Regions from separate parts of the Janthinobacterium sp. CG_23.4 genome, predicted to be linked through region 1. Evidence: predicted binding sites of a transcription regulator. Region 1 holds the regulator's gene; each other region holds the start of a gene.
What was found. Region 1 encodes FliA, which starts transcription of late flagellar genes. Its sites were predicted from a motif close to CTAAAGTTTNNNNNNNNNNNGCCGNTA; they were not measured.

Region 1 (6,864 bases):
CGGATGGCGTTGTCGGCAAAGGCATTGCGTTCGAGATCCATGTCCACCGTATTGCCATCGACGGCGCCCTGGGCCGGTGCGCGGTACAGCAGCGGCGTGCCGTCGGCCAGCGCGCCGACCTTGCCGCCCGTGCTGCTGCCTGCGCCAGCGGCTAAGCCCTTGCCCGGCATATGCTGCGGCGCCGTGCCCTTGAGGGCCGGCGGCACGCCATCCTTGCGCGCCATCGCCCCCTTCAAGGCGCTGGCGAAATCGACATCGCGCGCCTTGTAGTTGGGCGTGTCGGCATTGGCGATATTCGAGGCGAGCAATTCCTGGCGCGTCGAGCGCAGGCTCAGCGCCGTCTCGTTGAAGCGCATGTAATCGTCGAGTTTCCCTATCATGTCAGGCTCCGGAAAAATCTGCCACTGGCGCCTGAGATGGCGGAAGGATGGCGGTATAGTGATGACAGGAAACATAGTACGGCGCGCACCGGCAAGGCCATCGCCGGATCAGACCATACTTTTACCCCTTAATCGACGCTTCGATCAGGGCGGCGCGCACTATCATGGCACTATTCCAGAGGCCTATCACCATGAAAACACCGCTTGCACTCTTACTCGCTCTTGCCGCCCTGCCACCGCTGACGCAGGCGCAAAACGCCGGCCGGCAGACGCCGGAAGCGCTGCGCAACAGCGTGGAACAATTCCTGCAGGTACAAAGCAAGGGCTTGCCGGGCAAGGTGACGATCAGCGTCGGCGCCGTCGATCCGCGCCTGAATCTGGCGGCGTGCCCCGCACCGCAAGCATTCATGGCGCCGGGCGCCCGCGCCTGGGGCAAGACCACCGTGGGCGTGCGCTGCACGGCACCGAGTAACTGGAGCATTTATCTGCAAGCCAACGTAGCCGTCGTCGGCGATTACGTGGCCAGCGCCGTGCCGCTGGCGCAAGGGCAAGCCATCGACGCCAGCCAACTGGTGACGATGCAGGGTGACTTGGCCGCATTGCCAGCAGGCATCGCCACGGACATGGCCCAGGTCGTGGGCGCGAGCACGAATATTTCCTTGCCACCAGGCACGCCGATGCGCCTCGACACCCTGCGCCGCAAGCCAGTGGTGATGCAGGGCCAGCTGGTGCGCGTCGTTTCGAGCGGTAATGGTTTTCAGGTAGCATCAGAAGGACGCGCCATCGGCAGCGCCGGCGATGGCCAGACGGTGCAAGTACGCACGCAGAGCGGCCAGCAGATCAGCGGCGTGGCGCGCGCTGGCGGCATGGTGGAGGTCGCCTTTTAAACAGCGAAGAACAGCGATGCACAGCGATATTCTGGTCTGGCGCACTAAAGTTTCGGAAGAAGGTGCCGATAAAGAGCTATATCCCGGAGTTTATTGACTTCGACCAGACGAGGATCACGCTGTGAAAATTACCGACAACACTATTAAAAGCAATCCCGGCCTGCCGGTGTCGCCCGCGAGTACCTCCGGCGCCCGCAATGCCGAGAAAGCCCAGGCAACACCGACGACGTCGGACAATGTACGCCTGTCGCCGCAAGGACAGGCGTTAGCGGCCAGTGCAACTGCCGGCAGCAACACCGTGTTCGACACGAAAAAAGTCGAACGCATCAAGCTGGCGATCGCCGACGGCCAGTTCCAGGTCAACTCTGAAAAAGTGGCAGACGGTCTCCTCGACACAGTCAAGGACTTGCTGCACTCACGCAATAGATAGGTTCCCTCATGCAATCAGTGACTCCGTTTTCCAGCCTGCGCGACGAGCAACAGCTCATGACCACATTGCTGGCATTGATGAAAGAAGAACAGCGGCATCTGGTTGCCGCTGACATCGATGCAATCACGGAGTTGACGGCGCGCAAGACGGCACTCGTAGGACAATTGAGCCAACTGGCGGCGCAACGCCACAAGGCGCTGGCGGCAGCTGGCTTCACGGCTGCAGAAGCTGGCATGGAAGACTGGCTGGTCGGTGCCAGCGAAGCCGAAGCGGCGCCCCTGTGGAAAGCCCTGCTCGATATCACGCGCGAAGCCAAGGAACAAAACCGGCTGAACAGCCTGCTGGTCAACAGGCACATGCTGCATACGCAAGGCGCCCTGAACGCCATGCGCCCCACGGCCCAGAGTGGCAATTTCTACGGCCCCAGCGGCCAAGCGATGACGAACACGGCCAGCCGACGCGTCGTCATCGGCTAACTGTCCCAACGCCACACCATCACACCATCACACCAAGACGCAGCAGCCTTGCAGCGTCAACCATGCGCAGCAGGCCGCGCATGCTGGCGACATTCATGCTGGCGACATTTCGCTGCGATGACCTGCCCCTTCGCCGCTGGACCAGCGGATCGTCGGGACGTTAGCCCACGCGCATGCGCGCACGTCAAAGCTAAGCGCCAGCCTTTTTAGGCTGGTGGCCCAGCTTGGCCAGCGCGGCCACGATGGTATCGACATGGTCGCCCTGCACTTCGATCACGCCATCCTTGACCGTGCCGCCCGAGCCGCACTGCGTGCGCAACTGCTTGCCCAGCAGGGCCAGCGCGATGGCGTCGAGCGCCAAGCCTTTCACTACGGTGACGCTCTTGCCGCCGCGCCCCTTGGTCTGGCGCGACACGCGCACCACGCCATCGCCCGCCAGCACCGCCTTGGCTTGCGCCTTGCATGCGCATTGCGCCAGCGGCTGGCGGCATGCGGGGCACATGCGGCCCGTTTCGGTGGAATATACAAGAGCGCCTGCGGAACTGCTTTTCATGATGGAGAGAGAATAAGGGAGAAGGCCGCGATTGTACCAAGCAATACCGGGGTCAGAGCCGACGGGGCTGACCCCGCCAGTCAGTTGGCCGGTGCCGGCGCTGGCGATACCGGCGCCGTCGGCACCTCCATCACCGTCTCGGGGATGCCGGAGAGGATCGTCACGGCGACCCTGCGGTTGCGCGTGCGTCCTTCCGGCGTGGCGTTTGGCGCCACGGGGATGTTGTCGGCGTGCCCCACGGCCGACAGGCGCGACGCTTGCACACCGCTGGCGATGAACAGGCGCACCACGGCGCTGGCGCGCGCGGCCGACAATTCCCAGTTCGAGGCAAAATTTGAATTGCTGATCGGCTGTACATCCGTATGCCCTTCCACCTGCACGTCGTGCGTATCGTCCTTGAGCAGCACGGCCACGGCGCGCAAGGCCTGGTCCGACTCCGTCGTCAAGCCGGCAGCGCCCGGATCGAACAGCACGCTGGCGTTGATTTCCACGCTCACGCCGCGGCTCGTCTGCGTGACCCTCACTTTGCCTTCCTTGACCAGCGGCGCCAGCGTCGATGTGAGGTCCTGCGCCAGGCGCGTCATGTGTTCGCGCTCGCGGCGGATGGCTTCGGCGCGGCGTTTCAGGGCGGGGTTCGGCAGCGCGATGGCTTGCGGCGCTTCCATGATAATGGGCGGCGCGCCCTTTTCCAGGCTGAAGGCCTCGCCGATGGCATTCTGGAAGACGCGGTACTTACCTTCGTTGACTTGCGAAATCGCATACATGACAACGAAAAAGGCGAACAGCAAGGTAATGAAGTCGGCGTACGAAATCAGCCAGCGGTCCTGGTTATCCGCTTCCTCGTCATACTTCCTGCGCGCGCGCCGCATCATGCTCAGTGCTCGTGCAGCAGGCTGGCCACGCGCTCTTCGATGATGCGCGTATGGTCGCCCGTGGCGATGTCGTACAGCACGGCGGCCGTGATCTCGTACTGCAGCACGCGGCGCGACACGATGGCCTTGAGTTTATTCGCCACCGGCAGGAACAGCAGGTTGGCCAGCCCCACGCCGTAGATGGTCGAGACAAACGCCACGGCAATGCCACTGCCCAATTTGCTCGGGTCGGTCAGGTTTTCCATGACGTGGATCAAGCCCAGTACGGCGCCCACGATACCGATGGTGGGCGAATAGCCGGCCGCCGATTCCCACACCTTGACGGCTTGGCGCTCGGCCATTTCGTAGGCAGAGATTTCCACATCGAGCACCTGGCGCAGCTTGTCGGGCGCAATGCCATCGACGATCATCCTCAAGCCCTTGGCATTGAAGCGGTCGGTCGTGTCTTCCATCAGGCGCTCAAGCGCCAGCGTGCCGTCGCGACGCGCCGTCAAACTCCATTGCCCGATATCGCGCGCCAGCGCGGCGCGCGTATCGGCGGGCGGCAGGAAGACCCAGCGCAGCATTTGCATGCCGCGCGCGAAGGTACGCAGCCGCGTTTGCAGCAGCACGGCACCAAAGGTGCCGACGATGACGATGGCAAAGGCGGCCGGCTGCAGCAGGGAGGCCATCTTGCCGCCTTCCAGTGTCTGGCCGACCAGCAGGCCCGCCAGCGCCAGCGCCAGCCCGATTACGCTGGACCAGTCCACGCCTGCTCCCTCAAAGTTGCGCGCAGGCGCGCGACGGCCTGGGTATGCAATTGCGAGACGCGCGATTCGGACACGCCCATCACCGCACCGATTTCCTTCAGGTTCAGCTCTTCTTCGTAATACAGGCCCATGAGTATTTTCTCGCGTGGCGGCAGCGCGTCGATGGCATCGATCACGGATTGCCGGAAATCGGTATCGAGCAGGGAACGCAAAGGATCGCTATCCTCGTCCACGCAATGGCGGTCAAGGAAGCTGTCATTGCCGTCCGGGTCATGAAAGTCTTCGTAGTACACCAACTGGTGCCCACCGCCATCGCCCAGCATTTCCTGGTAGTCGGCGAGCGACATTTTGAGCAGCTTGGCCACTTCCGACTCGGTCGGCGGATGACCGAGGCGCTGCTGCAAGGTACTCATCGCCTCTTCGATCTTGCGCATGTTCTGGCGCATGCTGCGCGGCAGCCAGTCGCTGGTGCGCAATTCGTCGAGCATGGCACCTCGGATGCGCAGCACGGCATACGTCTCGAACTGCGCGCCATGCGTCTCTTCGTAGCGACTGATAGCGTCGAGCAGGCCGATCATGCCGGCCTGGATCAGGTCATCGACCTCGACCGAAGGCGGCAATTTCGCCTTCATATGGTGCGCCAGACGCTTTACCAACGGAATATGCTCCGTCAGCAAATAGTCCTTGTTCGATTTCCCTTTGACCGTGTACATAGGCTGCTTATTGTTTTAACTGCTATCGAGTGCTGATAATGGAATCAGGCGCTGAACTGGTGCAGGCTTCCCGTCTGGTACAAGGTGCCGCCGAGCACTGGCGCCGCCGAACGGGCCAGCCGCTCGGCCAGTCCGCGAAACGCCACCGAGGCCCCCGCCAATGGAAAGGCATCGACCACGCTGCGTCCCAGACGCGCCGCGCGGTGTAGATACTCGTCGGCAGGCACCGACCCCATCGAGGTCAATTTCACGGCCAGATAACGGCTCGCCGCCTGCGCCATATTATCGTACACCACTTTTGCCTCAGATTCGGAAGCGCCGGTAACAAGAATGCCAAACGGACGCCGTCCCAGTTCCTGGCTCAGGCGCTTGATGAGGCAGTAAGCGGCCTTGATCGAGGTGGCGCTGGTCGAGACCTGCACCACGATGTCGGATGAGGCCATCAGCGGCACGGGGAAGCAGTCGCCCGCGTCGGCCATGACGCCGTCGACCAGCACGATGCCGCTCTGGCGCGCCAGCACCTCGAAGGTCTTGCCTAGGCGGCGCAGTTCTTCCTCGCCAGCATAGTCCAAGCTATCCATCAGATGGTTGCGCGCGCCCAGGCTGGCCACGCCGAAGCCTTGCGGCACTTGATGGATGACCTGGTTCAAGGCGCACTGCTGGCGTGCCACGTCGCGCAGGCTGGCGCCGTGCGCCAGTCCCAGGCGGGCAGCGACGCCGTCGCTGCCGCCGCTGGCGTCGAGCAGCAGCACGTCATTGCCGCCGTACACCAGCGAGGCCCCAAGGTTGACCAGCATGGCGCCCTTGTCGTCTTGCGGCGTGGCCGACAAGAACGTCATGACGCGCGGCTGCGGGCCGGCCAACATGCGGCGCAAGCCTTCGGCCTGGTCGAAATCAAAATTAGCCAAGGTGCACCCCGCGCGCTTCATTGTTGCGCGATGCCGCCTGTGCCATCAACAGCGGCAGTTCGGCATCGGAAAACTGCGTCGCCGCGGCATCACGCTTGAGCTTGAAAGCGCGGTCGATCAGGTAGCCACGGTCGGCCAGGTACAAGTCTTCCGGCACGCGCTGGCCATTCGACACATAAAACAGGTTCAGTTTCTGGCGGATCACCACGTCGAGCACATTGCCGATCGAGGCCGCTTCATCGAGCTTGGTCATGATGCAGCCAGCCAGGCCGCTGCCCTGGTAGGCGCGCACCACTTCGTTCAAGGTTTCCTGCGTGGCCGTGGAGTTCAGGCACAGCAGGCGTTTCACGTCGGCGCCGGCGCCAGACAGCATGGCCACCTGTTCGGTCACCATCTGGTCGCGCTGGCTCACGCCCACCGTATCGATCAGCACCGTGTGCTTGTTTTTCAATTCCTTCAAGGCGATGCGCAAGTCCGCCTCATCCTTCACCGAATGCACCATCACGCCGAGAATCTTGCCGTAGATGCGCAGCTGTTCATGCGCGCCGATACGATAGGCATCGGTGGTGATCAGGGCCAGCTTTTCCGGGCCGTGGCGCATCACGCAGCGGGCCGCCAGCTTGGCCGTGCTGGTGGTCTTGCCAACACCGGTCGGGCCCACCAGCGCAAACACGCCGCCCTGCTCCAGCATGGCGTCTTCGTTGGCGACTGTATTGAGGTTGCGGCTGAGGACGGTCTTGATCCAGCGCATGCTTTGCGCGCCATCCAGGCCGGCGGGCAGCTTGTCGATCAGGTAGCGCGCCAGGCTGGCCGAGAAACCGGCGGCCAGCATTTCACGCAGCACCACGGCTTTTTGCGGCTCGCGCTGCTGCGTCGAGCCCCACGAAATTTCCGCC
Region 2 (6,864 bases), 2.7 Mb from region 1:
ACGGCGCGCACGGCGCCGACGGACCGGCCGATTACGAAGTGCGCGCGCTGCTCAGCGAGCACGGTGCGCTGGTCGAGGACCCTGTCACGGGCAGCGCCAACGCCTGCATCGCGCACCTGCTGGCAGGCGCCGACTACCGCGTACGCCAGGGCACCTGCCTGCAGCGCGACGGCCGCGTGTCCGTCAATTTCCGCGATGACCACGCCTGGATAGGTGGCGCCTGCCTGACCGTGATAGCAGGTACGATATTGGCCTGAACTAGGGAAAGCGCCATGGAATGGGCGGCTGTCGGATATTTTCGGCAAAGGAAATACGGTCAGGAAGGTCTTATTCCGTGGCAGGGACTATCGCGTAAACAGGCACGCTCTGGTATCGTCTTAGGCTTAGGCAACGCTCGACCCTGGATGCCCTGTTCGGCATGCAGCGTTATTCATTCTTCCAACTACCGAGACATCCATGCGTTTTATTCTTTGTTTTCTGGCCGCGATGGCCAGCGTTCCCGCATCGGCTGAAAAGCTGACCCTGGAACGCATCCACGCCGATCCGGCGCTGGCCGGCCCCGGCATGCGCAACCTGAAGGTCTCGCCCGACGGCGCGCGCGTCACGTTCCTGCGCGGCCGCGCCGACAACCAGTTCCAGCTCGATCTGTGGGAATTCAAGCTCAAGGACAAGAGCACGCACCGCCTGGTCGACTCGAAGGCGCTGGTGCCAAATGAAATCATCTCGCCGGAAGAGCAAGCGCGCCGCGAACGCGAGCGCACGGCCAGCCTGAACGGCATTCTCAGCTATAGCTGGTCGCCCGATGGCAAGCAGCTCTTGGTGCCGCTGGCCGGCAATCTGTACCTGGTCGATGCAGCCCACCCGGAGCAAGCACGCCTGGTCGCCAAGGGCAATGTGCTGGACCCGAAGATCTCGCCAAAAGGCCGCTACGTGTCGTTCGTGCGCGATCAAAATATCTATGTGATCGACCTCAAGACGAACCAGGAACGCCAGCTCACCAGCGATGGCAAGGGCACGATCCGCAACGGCGAAGCCGAATTCGTGGCACAGGAAGAAATGGGCCAGCGCACCGGCTATTACTGGGCCCCCGACGATTCCGCCATCGCGTATAAACGCTATGACGAAGCGCCCGTACCCGTCGTGCGCCGCTTTGAAATCTTCGCCGACCGCACCGACGTCGTCGAGCAGCGCTACCCTGCAGCCGGCGATCCGAACGTGCTGGTGCAGTTGCTAATCGTCTCGCCGGAAACGGGTGCGCAGCGCCAGGTGGACCTGGGCTCGAATCAGGACATCTACCTGGTACGCGCCGACTGGAGCTTCGATGGCAAGTCGCTGGTCTACCAGCGCCAATCGCGCGACCAGAAGACACTCGATCTGGTCGCAGTCGATGCGAGCACCCTGGCGCAGCGCACGCTGCTGACGGAAAAGTCGACAAGCTGGGTCAGCATCCATGACGACCTGCGCTTCCTGTCGAACGGTACCTTCCTCTGGTCGTCCGAGCGCACGGGCCGCAACCATTTGTACCTGTACGACATGCACGGCAAGCTGCTGCACCCGGTCACTTCAGGCGCGTGGGGCATCGACAGCGTGCTGGCGGTGAACCAGAAAACCGGCAAAGTGTTCGTCTCGTCGAACCGCGACGCCGTGATCGACAAGCAGACCTACGCCCTGGCCCTCGATGGCAGCACGGCCGACCAGCCGCAGCGTCTGACGAAAGCCGACGGCTGGCACGACACGACGTTCTCGCGCAATGGCGAAGTCTTCGTCGACACGTATTCCGATCCGGCCACGCCACCGCAAGTGAGCATTCACCGTCCGGACGGCAGCATGGTGGGCTGGCTGGAAGAAAATGCGCTCAACACCAGCCATCCGTATTTCAAGTACAAGGCGGACCACCTGCCGACGCAGTACGGCACCCTGCAAGCCGACGATGGCCAAACGCTCCATTATTCCATCGTCAAACCGTCGAACTTCGACGCGAGCAAACGCTATCCCGTCTACCTGTCGACGTATGGCGGCCCGCACTCGCAGCACGTGGCCCGCCGCTGGGGCAACAACTTCGACCAGTACATGGCACAGCAAGGCTTTGTCGTCTTCCGCCTCGATAACCGGGGCTCGTCGCGCCGCGAGCGCGCCTTCACGGACGCCATCTATCACAAGCTGGGCGCTGCCGAAGTGGCGGACCAGCTGGTCGGCATAGCCTGGCTGGGCAAGCAAAGCTTCGTCGATCCCAAGCGCATCGGCGTGTTTGGCTGGAGCTATGGCGGCTTCATGACGCTGCGTTTGCTGTCAGCTGCATCCAGCAAGATCGCCATGGGGGTCTCGGTGGCGCCCGTGACCGACTGGTCGCTGTACGACACCCACTACACGGAGCAATTCCTCGGCATGCCTAAGGAAAACGTGGACGGCTACAAAGACAGCACCGTGTTCGCCCACCTGGACGGCTTGCAATCGCCGCTGCTGCTGGTGCATGGCATGGCTGACGATAACGTCTTGTTCAGCAACAGCACGCGTTTGATCGACGCGCTGGTCAACCGCGGCGTGCAATTCGACCTGATGACCTATCCGGGCGCCAAGCACGGCATCTCGTCGCGCGCGGGCCAGCGCCACGTGTACAAGAAAATTGAAATGTTCTTCAAGCAAAAGCTGGCCAATCCGGCGCCATAAGTTTCGCGCTGCACCCACAAAAAAAACCGCCGCCTGTCTTGCGACAGGCGGCGGTTTTTTCATGTGTACGGCGAGTTACGGTTTGCGCGTGATGGTTTCCACTGCGTCTTTCACATCGCCAACTTTCTTTTGTACCTTGCCTTCGACCTGGTTTGCCAGGCCCTTGGCTTGCTGTTCTTCGCTACCGACGACTTTGCCAGCGGCTTCCTGGACTTTACCGCCGACTTCCTTCAACTTACCTTCGACTTGATCTTTGTTCATGATAATTCCTCACTGTAGTTGCTTCATCTGCTGTCCGGCCCAACAGGGCCGGCGCTGCGGCTCACACGCTGCGGCAAACTGTTGCTGCGTGTCGATGTGTTCATAGTACGCAGCGACGATCAAAGGTTCTGTACGGTTCCTAACACAGCAGCGGCATCGCCGATGGGCAGAAGGCGCGCTCGGGCAAGCCCAGCCCACCTTGCAAAACATCAGCCGCATGGCGCGTCGCGTCATTCAAGTTTTACGCGCCCCACGGGTCGAACAGGTTTTGCGTATAAAAATTGCTGGCATTAAGCGGCTCGACGTCGGCCACCAGCCTTGCATTGTGATAGTCGATTGATCCATCCAGGAATAGTAAAAATCGCTGAGCTGGCGCACTGCCGCGTCCGTCTGTGGCGCTGCGCCCATGCGTTCGACGAGACCGATGATGCGCTCCTTGGCCGCATTAGCGAGGATGGCGAACGAGTCCCGGCGGCTGCGGTCAGCGGGAATGTCCGTGCTGCACAGCCAAAATCATCATGTTTTCGGGCCGAAAAAATGCCCCTGAAATTTTTTTGCATACGGACAAAAAACCGGCATATAGTTGCTTCATCCCATGACGCGCGAATGCCAAGGAGATTATTGCCATGCAACTAGAAGCTCTGTTCCAGCATCCCCACGCCCTGCCTGCCGCCCCGAAGATCGTCGATGAACTGGTGCGCAGTTTCAACAACCCCGCCATTGCCACCGAGGAGATCGCGCGCCAGCTGGGAGCCGACCCTGCCTTGAGCGCCAAGCTGCTGCGCTTGGCCAACTCCGCCTATTACCACGTCTCGCGCAGCATCGGCACGGTCGAAGACGCCGTGCTGATGCTTGGTTTTGTGACTGTACGCACGCTCGTCATCAGCTCGGGCCTGGTCAGCGGCTACAAGGCCGTACCCGGCCTGAACCTGCCGCAGTTCTGGCGCTACTGCCTGCATAGTGCCGTGTCGGCCCGCTGGATCGCCAAGCAGACGGGCGACAACCAGGATCTGGCGTTCACCATCGGCATGATGCATGCAATCGGCCAACTGGTGATCCATGCCGTCATGCCCGAGCAAGCCATGCAGCTCGACAAGATCGCGCCGCCGTTTGACGCGCGCCGGCTCAACGCCGAGCGCGCGTCGCTGGGCTATGACTATGCGCAAGTGGGCGCGGAACTGGCGCGCCGCTGGAAGTTTCCCGCCACCTTTGCCGAGGCCCTCGCCGCCTTTCCCGATCCGCTGGCCAAGGCACCGTTAAATCGCCTGGCCGCCATCGTGCACCTGGCCGCCTGGCGCGCGCGCATTGATGAAAACCAGTTGAGCCATGAAGAAATTATCGCTTGCTACCCCAGCGAGGTGGCTGAAGCGCTGAACTTGCCGCCCTTGGCGCTGGTGGACAAGATGCCGCCGCCAGCCGAACTGAGCGCGGGACTGGAAGAACTCGTCAAATAAAGGCATCGGTGGCGACAGTGTCCAGACAGCATCCATGCAGCCTGGCGGGCAATTGTGCTGCCCGCCAGGCTAGCTGCAAATTATTTTCACTTTTTTTAAAACATACCCTAAAGTTCCAGATGAGCACGCCGTTAATCTAGACAAGCGGTAATCCATTCACTAGTTACGGGTGTGCTCATGACCTCCAACGACGTTCTCTCGATGTATGAAAATATTGCAGGAATGACCAATAAAATGGTGGTCGCAGCGCGTTCGAGCGACTGGGATGGCTTCGATACCCTGGAAAATCAGTGCGCCGCCGCCGCCAGCCCTACCATGACAAGCAAGGTGCCTGCCCAGACCGGCGCCTCGCGCCAGCGCAAGATCGATTTACTCAAGCAAATCCTGGCAAACGACCGCGAAATCCGCACCATCACGGAACCGTGGATGACACAACTGTCGAGCAGGATGCCGGAATCGCGCGCCCACATGTAAATAAGTTCGTCGCACCAGTAACGACAAAAGCACCTGAGGGTGCTTTTTTTACATCTGCCGCCGTGCCGCGAGCGCAGCATTCGTGACACTCAAGCAGCAGGGAGGCGGAATATGGAAGGCGAACCCCAGGTATCTCCTGGCGTCGCCTCGCTGCCGGTTGCATCCGGCGTTCGCGAGCACATCGTCGGCATCGCAAACCGCTTCCAGGCCCAGGCGTTTATGCAACGCTACACCTGTTTGCCGCGCCACACTATCGTTGGTGACTGCGACAGGCTGGGACTGTTTTGTCGTAGAGCAAGTCCACTGAGTTGATCATATCACCATCTTTAAAATATAGGCAACACCGTAGCCAGGTATTTTTCTATCTTTTTTGAATATCTTTTTTAATATCAAATTTAGCTAACCTGGCAGCAGCATTAACGCGAGAACGGCTCCACTTCGGGCTCGGCCACCTCTGCCTCCACCGCCTCCGTCAACACTGGCACCTCTTTCTTGCGGCCAAACGGTTTGCGCAGCAAGACCCAGTATTTTGACGGCGCGCTCGTGCCAGGCGCTTGCTTGCGCTTGTGCTTGCGCTTGCGCACGACATACACAATAAGCGCCGTCAACAACACGAAGGCCAGGGTGCCAATACCGAGCCATAGCAAGCCATTTCCGCCTGCCTTCGCTTCCTTGTCAGCTGACGCTACCGCCTTCAGGGGCTTGGGCTTGGCATGCGGCGCCTCCGCCACGGCAACCGGTACGGCGGCGACGACGGGCAGCGCCAGTGCCTTTTGCAAGGCGCCGATCTTGCCTTCCAACTCACCCAGCTTTTCATTAAGTGCGGCATTTTTCTGATCCAGCGCCACGCACTCTTGTGCCTGCTCTAGCTTGGCCTGCGGCACGCAAGCGCCCGCTGGCGCCTTGGCGCGGCGCAATGGCGGCGGGCCAGCCAGCGTGGGTGCAGCGGGCGGCGGCACAAACACGCGCGCCGGACGCACCAGACCCTCGGCGCGCGCGCGGGCCGCCAGTGCGGCGAGATCGGGTGGCGGCGCGCCGGGCGCAGCGCGCGGCAGTGGCAGTGGCGGCGATAGCGGCACAGGCAGTGGCACGGGTGCAGGAATGGCGGGCCTGACTGGCGCACTGGCGGCGGCGATGGCGGTGGCCGGCGGTGCCGGCGTCAGCCACAACGTAGCGAGGCGCACGATGGCACCATTACCATTGCCCAGTAACAAATACAAATGCAAGTAGCCTGCCTGGATCGCTTGCGCCGTACTGACGCGCACATAGCGCCGCCCGCCCCGCTCCAGCGGGCTGATCGTCAACGCTTTCAGGGCCGGGTCCATGCTGATGCCGCCGCCCCGGTAGACATCGGGCGAGGCCAGGCGCACGGACACGCCGCCCGCTTCCTCGGGAGCCAGGGCCGTCAATTCGATCTCGACCAGCAAGGGCTGGCCCACATGCGACAGCAGCGCCATCTCGCCCAGTTCGGCCGCCATGACAGGCGACAAGGCCAGGCTGGCGGCGGCGCACGCGAGCAGGGACCAACGGGGAACAATGCTGCTTTGCATGGACTGATCGCTTTGATAACAAGATAAATAATCGGAACTCGTCTTTCTTTAACGGCAGGGAATCGCAAAAATATAGATGGGTCATGGCAAAAATGATGCCTTACAGCATTATCCTGTGCCTTTTTGGCGTCTGGAGTACACTCGATCCACCTCCACCGATGAAAGCGATGCCATGAGCAGCAGAATCGAACGCGACAGTTTTGGCCCGATCGACGTACCCGCCGAGCGGCTTTGGGGAGCGCAAACGCAGCGCTCGCTTGAGCACTTTCATATCTCCACAGAAACGATGCCGCCCGAACTGATCGCCGCCCTGGCCACCGTCAAGCGCGCGGCCGCCCACGTCAACCTGGAGCTGGGATTGCTCGATGGCCGCAAAGCCGTCGCCATCACGCAGGCGGCCGACGAAGTACTCGCCGGCAAGCATGCAGCGCAATTTCCGCTGGCCGTCTGGCAGACGG
Region 3 (6,864 bases), 2.7 Mb from region 1:
AACGAACATGTACAATCCGTACTGGAAAACGCACTGAACCGCTTCCGCGACAACCTGACCCGCATCGAAGTCCACATCAGCGACACCAACGGCCCGAAAGGCGGTGCCGACGACATCCGCTGCGTCATGGAAGCACGCATTGCTGGCTATCAAGCAATTGCCGTCACCGAACAAAACGCCACCGTGCATCAAGCCGTTGCCGGTGCCACCGAGAAACTGAAACGCGCCATCGATAGCGCCCTGGGCCGCCTGCAAGACAGCAAGCGCCACGCCAGCGGCAAGAATGCCGTGATCGATACGGCCGAAGCGGAAGAAACCGCCGAGTAACTCACCCCACCGCAGCATTCCTCAGAGACCAGGGCAGCCGTTCAAGGCTGCCTTGTCGCATCCGCCCCGCCTGTTGCGCACGGCAACAACAATGCCAAAAGTATCACCGTTCCAGCTTCTTGACGCGACAGTGAAATAATTGTCGTATTTCACACAGTAAGTGACCTCAAGCAAGCCTTTGCCGTTACAGCCGAGGCCGCTTTACGCTATCATGAAACCACCGGCTCCCTCCTCCCGCGCGCCGGCTTTTTGAAAGTGTGATTGTGGAACAGATCGGCAACTTCGGCGCTTCAGGCTGCAACATCGGTGATTTACAGCTATTTTGCGATGCAGCGGACAGCCGGACGGCCGCCATGCTGGCACCCTGCCCCGTGATGCGCCTCGAAGCAGGCGAAGCCATTGTCGACAGCCAAGGCACCAAGCTGTACATTGTCCTGCGCGGCTCGCTGGCCGTAGCGGCCGACACCCACACGGGCATGGATGACGGCACCGTCAGCAAGGTCTTGCCCGGCGAAAGCGTGGGCGAACAATCGGTGCTTGATGAAGCGAGCAACCTGGCTGCCATTTCCGCTCTGGAAGAAACCGATTTGCTGGTGATCGATGCGGCCGTCGTATGGGAATTGATCGAGCAATCGAACGGCCTGGCGCGTAACCTGCTGCGCTTGCTCTCCTTCCGCATCCGCGCCGCCAATGCCCTGCTGCGCCGGCGCCAGAAACTGGGCGAATTCTACCGCCAGCTATCGATGGTCGACAGCCTGACGGGCTTGTACAACCGTGCCTGGCTCACCGATTTACTGCCGAACATGGTCATTACCGCCCAGGCCAGCAGCTCGCCGCTGTCGCTGGTAATGATAGACCTCGACCATTTCAAGCGCTTTAACGACACCCACGGCCACCAGGCGGGCGACCAGGCGCTGCGCATCGCCGCGCAAGTGCTGGGCGCTGCCCTGCGCCCCACGGATTTTGCCGTGCGCTATGGTGGCGAGGAAATGATGGTGATCTTGCCCGACACCAGCGAAAACGTGGCCCTGCGGGTCGCCGAGCGCCTGTGCGAACGCATGCAGCAAGCCCTTATCTTCACCGACATGCGCAGCGCCCTGCCGCACATCACCGGTTCCTTCGGCGTAGCCAGCCTGGCTGCCGGACAGGATGACGAAGCGCTGATCGCGACAGCCGATGCGGCGCTGTACCGCGCCAAAGCATCGGGCCGCAACCGCGTAAGCACCTGATAAAACGCCCATGGCGTCGTTGCATTGCCTGGTCGTACATTCGCACTGCTTTCGGCAATGCGCCTGGCCCTGGACATTTTCCCAGGCGCCTCAGGTGTCATCAAGATCAGGCGGCCTTGCTGTCGGCCGGCTTGGCGCCGTCATCCTTGTTGCTACTGCGCGCGGCGATGAAATCGGCGTAGCCTTTTTGCACTAATTCATACGTCTTGTCGATATTGCTGGCGAGATCGCCGTTCAGCACGTTCAAGCCACTGAGGATATCGCGCGCTTCCTTGAAGCCTTTTTCCATGCCGCCACTGATGGTATCCATGAACTTGCTCAGGGCCGTAGCGTCGTCCAGACCAGGATTTTGCTTCTTGTAGGCGTCAAAAAAACCCGTCGACAGCGATACAATGCGGCTGGCCGTCGCTTCGGCGCTATTATCTTGCGACGCCGCGTTCCCGATCGCATCCTCGCCGTACTGGCCCTTCAGCGCTTCATTGATATTCGTGATGGCGGTCTTGTACAGCAGCGCCAGCGGCGCGTTTTCCGAAGCGATGGAGACATTCATCGACGCCTGCATGATGGAGGCGTTCAACTGCAGCTTGCTGCGCTCATTGACGCTCATTTCCGTCTTGACGCCATCCTTTTGCTGAACTTTATCGTCCTTGCCGGCAACGCCCGTACTGACGGAAGTCACGGAAGGAGTGGAATTGCTGCTTGCGGCGATGGGAATTGACACGATAGACCTCCTTGAACGGGCAATGTATGCCACCATGCGGGAAACGCAATGCTGCTCATGCTCTCGTGTAGTATCGGCAGGTTTTCAGAAAACTGTAGCAGCGACTCTTTGAGCGGCCCAGATAACCAATTAAGCAACGACCATCAATGACTACCCAGACTTTCCTTTGGCACGACTACGAAACCTTTGGCGCGCAGCCGCGCCGCGACCGCCCGGCCCAGTTCGCGGCCATCCGCACGGACGCCGAACTCAAGGAGATCGGCGAGCCTATCATGCTGTATTGCCAGCCTGCCAATGATTTCCTGCCAGACCCGCAAGCGTGCCTGATCACGGGCATCACGCCGCAGCAATGCTTGCAGCTGGGCGTGCCAGAGCACCAGTTCGCGGCCACCATCGAAGCGGCTTTTTCGGAACCGGGCACCATCGGCGTAGGCTACAACACCATCCGTTTCGACGATGAAGTCACGCGTTTCCTATTCTGGCGCAACCTGATCGACCCGTATGCGCGCGAATGGAAAAACCATTGCGGCCGCTGGGACATTCTCGACGTGGTGCGCATGACGCACGCGCTGCGCCCGGAAGGCATTGAGTGGCCGAAACGCGACGATGGCCAGACCAGTTTTAAACTCGAACACTTGAGCAAGGCCAATGGCCTGGTCCACGCAGCGGCGCACGATGCGCTGTCCGACGTACGCGCCACCATCGCCCTGGCCCGCCTGATCCGCGAAAAGCAACCGAAGCTGTTCGAGTTCTGCCTGGCGCTACACAAGAAGGACAGGGTCGCCAGCGAAATGGGCATGCACCTGGCCGCCAGCGAACGCCAACCCTTCCTGCACGTGTCGGGCATGTTCCCCGCCGAACGGGGTTGCCTGGGCGTCGTCTGGCCGCTCGCCACGCACCCGAGCAACAAGAATGAAATTCTGGTCTGGGATTGTGCCTACGACCCACGCGAGCTGTTCAGCCTGGACGCCGACACTATCCGCGCGCGCATGTTCACGCGCAAGGAAGCCATGCCGGAAGGCATGACGCGCCTCCCCGTGAAAAGCGTGCACCTGAACAAGTCGCCCATGCTGGTCGGCAATTTAAAGACCCTGTCGCCAGCCATGGCTGCGCACTGGGGTATCGACCTGGAAGCGGCGCGCGCCAACGCCCAGCTGGCCGCCACGGCGCCGAACATGGAGGCGATCTGGGCCGACGTATTCCAGCGCCCGGGCGTGAATGTTGCGCTAGACGTGGATGAAGATTTATACAATGGTTTCGTCAGCAACGACGACCGCCGCCTGCTCGAATCACTACGCCGCGACACGCCGGCCAAGCTGGCGGCCGCACGCCCATCGTTTGCCGACGAACGCCTGCAGGAATTGCTGTTTCGCTATCGTGCCCGCAATTTTCCGCAAACCCTGAGCGTAGCGGAAAGCCTGCGCTGGGAACAGCACCGCGCCGCCCGATTGTTCGACGGCGACGCCGGCGCGCGCAGCATCGACATGCTGTTTACCGAAATCGACGTGCTGTCGGAATCGGTCGATGAGCGGGGAGAAGAAATTCTCGGTGAACTGTACGATTACGCAGAGATCGTCGCGCCACAGAGGGATTAAAACCCGGGGTCAGACCCGGCGGGTCTGCCCCCAGCCGTAGGTCGGATTAGCGGGGCAAAGCCCCGCGTAATCCGACAACATTGTTGGCCCGAGCGTGGTGGTGTCGGATTACGCGGCTACGCCGCTAATCCGACCTACGCTGCGCGGTGTTGATTGATCGCATCGCGCGTTTCGATCGCCACGCGGCGCGCCGCGTCGGCGAAATCCTCGCCCGCTTGCGCCGTGGCGTAAATGATGGCGCGCGAGGAACTGATCATCATGCCCATGCCGTTCGCCGTCTGGCCAGCGCCGACGGTGGCGGCAATATCGCCGCCCTGGGCGCCGATGCCAGGCACCAGCAGCGGCATGTCGCCGACGATGGCGCGTACTTGCGCCAGTTCTTCAGGGAAAGTGGCGCCGACGACGAGCGCGCACTGGCCATTCTTGTTCCATTTCTCGGCCACCAGGCGCGCTACGCGCTGGTACAGGGGTACGCCATCGGTGTCGAGAAATTGCAGGTCCGAGCCGCCCGGGTTCGAGGTGCGGCACAGGATGATCACGCCGCGGTCTTGCCACGCCAGGTAAGGGTCAAGCGAATCCTCGCCCATGTAGGGGTTCACGGTGACGGCGTCGGCGCCGTAGCGCTCGAACGCTTCGCGCGCATATTGCGTGGCCGTGGCGCCGATGTCGCCGCGTTTCGCGTCGAGGATCAGCGGGATATGCGGATAATTCTCGCGCACGTAACGGCAGATGTCTTCCAACTGCTTTTCCGCACCCAGCGCGCCAAAATAGGCGATCTGCGGCTTGAAGGCGCAGGCCAGATCGGCCGTGGCGTCGATGATGCGCGTACAAAAGGTGGTGATTCCATCGGGCAAGTCGCGCAGTTCCGCCGGCAGTTTTGCCAGATCGGGATCGAGTCCCACGCACAGCAGGGAATTATTGGCCGTCCATGCGGCGGATAATTTATTGATGAAATTCACGGCACACCTTCTCTATAGTCAGTTGCAAACCCCGTATTGTAACGCGGCGCGGTCCTGTCAAGTCAGGCGGTGCCAGCGGCCTGCGCCTATTTAAACCGACATTGCGGGCCGTTTCAGGTATATTTGCCGCATCCCTTCTACTCTGCACGGAACCCATCATGCACATCACCAATCAATTCACCAAATGGCTGCGCCTGGCGCTGAGCGTCACCGTCCTGGCCGGCATCCTGACAGGCTGCGGCTACAACGACTTCCAGAGCAAGGACGAAGCCACCAAGGCCGCCTGGGGCGAAGTCGTCAACCAGTACCAACGCCGTGCCGACCTGATCCCCAACCTGGTCAACACCGTCAAGGGCTATGCCACGCACGAACGCGAAACCCTGGAAGCGGTGACCAAGGCGCGCGCCGCCGCCACCAGTTTCCAGATCACTCCCGAAGTGCTGAACGATCCGGCCGCGTTCGAGAAATTCCAGCAAGTGCAGGGACAGCTGTCATCGGCCCTGTCGCGCCTGATGGTGGTGTCCGAGAAATACCCGGACTTGAAAGCCGACACCAGTTTTCGCGACTTGCAGTCGCAATTGGAAGGCACGGAAAACCGCATCACCGTGGCGCGCCAGCGTTACATCGTCGCCGTGCAGGATTACAACGTGCATGCGCGCAGTTTCCCCAACAACTTGACGGCCATGGTCTTCGGCTACAAGGTCAAGCCATCGTTCACGGTGGAAAATGAAAAAGCCATCTCGACCGCACCGACCGTCAACTTCGGCAAATAAGATGAAAGCCTGGTCTTATCTGGCGGCACTGGCGACGGCACTGCTGCTGTGCACCAGCCTGCCGGCCAGCGCGCAGGGCTTGCAGCCCGTGCCGCCGCTGGCCGCGCGCGTGACAGACAACGCCGGCATGCTCGATGCCAAGCAGAAAGCGGCACTGGAAGGCGTACTGGCCGACTACGAAGCCAAGACGGGCAGCCAGATCGCCGTGCTGCTGGTCAAGAGCACCGAACCGGAAGCGATCGAGCAATACAGCATCCGCGTGAGCGATGCCTGGAAGCTGGGCCGCAAGGGCGTCGATGACGGCGTGCTGCTGATGGTGGCGAAAGATAATCCATCGTCCCTGCGCCGCCTGCGCATCGAAGCGGGCCGTGGCGTGCAGGGCGTGCTGACGGATGCGCAATCGAAACGCGTACTACAAGACGTGATCGCGCCCCACTTCAAGCAGAACGATTTTTATGGTGGCCTGGTCGCTGGCGTGGGGGCGATTGCCACCTTGCTCAACCAAGAGCAATTCCCCGCTGCAGCACAGCAGAAAGCCCCGGCCAGCGTGGAAGCGGGCGCTCTGACCTTCTGGCTGCCGCTGCTATTCTTCGGCTTTCTCATCGTGCTGAGCGTATTGCGCTCGCGCGGCGGCCCCAAGCGGCTGCAACGCGGCGGCAACTGGTCTGGCGGCGCCACGGGCGTTGTGCTGGGCAGCATTTTGAGCCAGGCGCTGAACAACCGCGGTGGTGGCGGCGGCTTTGGCGGCGGTGGCGGTAGCGGCGGCGGCGGAGGTTTCGGCGGCGGCGGCGGCGGTTTTGACGGCGGCGGCGCCTCGGGAGATTGGTAATGATGCAACAACTGACATTTGGACAACGCTGCGGACGTGCCCTGAAACATTTACGGGGTACGCCCGCGACGGCGCGCCAGGCGTTTCCCGAACGCACCCTGAAAGCCATCGAGACGGTCATTGCCGACGGTGAAGCGATGCACCAGGCGGAAGTGCGCCTGATCGTCGAAGCGGCCCTGACACCGGGCATGGCTTACCAGGGCGTGAGCAACCGCGAGCGGGCGCGCGCACTGTTCGCCGAGTATGGCGTGTGGGATACGGAAGACAACGTTGGCGTGCTGATCTATATCAACCTGGCCGAACACCAGGTCGATATCGTTGCCGACCGCAACGTGGGCCGGCGCATCACGCCGGAACAGTGGCAAGGCGTGTGCCGCAGCATGACCCGGGGCTCCAAGGACGGCAATTACCACGACAGCACGCTGGCCGCA

Region 2: a site for FliA is predicted at 4,490-4,516, ahead of H4V96_RS04520 (flagellar protein FliT). Genes of this name have one in related genera too.
Region 3: a site for FliA is predicted at 2,349-2,375, ahead of H4V96_RS04195 (DUF5610 domain-containing protein). Genes of this name have one in related genera too.

The regions. Positions count from the first base shown of each region.
Region 1 covers NZ_JARXUX010000001.1:3,689,402-3,696,265, forward strand. Annotated here, with positions in the region: gene flgB (flagellar basal body rod protein FlgB) at 1-380, opposite strand, end outside; gene flgA (flagellar basal body P-ring formation chaperone FlgA) at 572-1,267, shown strand; gene flgM (flagellar biosynthesis anti-sigma factor FlgM) at 1,389-1,697, shown strand; gene H4V96_RS16550 (flagellar protein FlgN) at 1,706-2,173, shown strand; gene H4V96_RS16555 (translation initiation factor Sui1) at 2,364-2,726, opposite strand; gene motD (flagellar motor protein MotD) at 2,807-3,595, opposite strand; gene H4V96_RS16565 (flagellar motor protein) at 3,601-4,347, opposite strand; gene H4V96_RS16570 (RNA polymerase sigma factor FliA) at 4,329-5,060, opposite strand; gene H4V96_RS16575 (antiactivator of flagellar biosynthesis FleN protein) at 5,105-5,968, opposite strand; gene flhF (flagellar biosynthesis protein FlhF) at 5,961-6,864, opposite strand, start outside.
Region 2 covers NZ_JARXUX010000001.1:1,025,674-1,032,537, reverse strand. Annotated here, with positions in the region: gene H4V96_RS04540 (PhzF family phenazine biosynthesis protein) at 1-257, shown strand, start outside; gene H4V96_RS04535 (S9 family peptidase) at 457-2,667, shown strand; gene H4V96_RS04530 (CsbD family protein) at 2,743-2,928, opposite strand; gene H4V96_RS04525 (HDOD domain-containing protein) at 3,555-4,382, shown strand; gene H4V96_RS04520 (flagellar protein FliT) at 4,605-4,856, shown strand; gene H4V96_RS04515 (hypothetical protein) at 5,273-6,406, opposite strand; gene fumC (class II fumarate hydratase) at 6,579-6,864, shown strand, end outside.
Region 3 covers NZ_JARXUX010000001.1:956,869-963,732, reverse strand. Annotated here, with positions in the region: gene H4V96_RS04205 (HPF/RaiA family ribosome-associated protein) at 1-327, shown strand, start outside; gene H4V96_RS04200 (GGDEF domain-containing protein) at 591-1,556, shown strand; gene H4V96_RS04195 (DUF5610 domain-containing protein) at 1,663-2,277, opposite strand; gene sbcB (exodeoxyribonuclease I) at 2,424-3,872, shown strand; gene pyrF (orotidine-5'-phosphate decarboxylase) at 4,007-4,831, opposite strand; gene H4V96_RS04180 (LemA family protein) at 4,990-5,604, shown strand; gene H4V96_RS04175 (TPM domain-containing protein) at 5,606-6,433, shown strand; gene H4V96_RS04170 (TPM domain-containing protein) at 6,433-6,864, shown strand, end outside.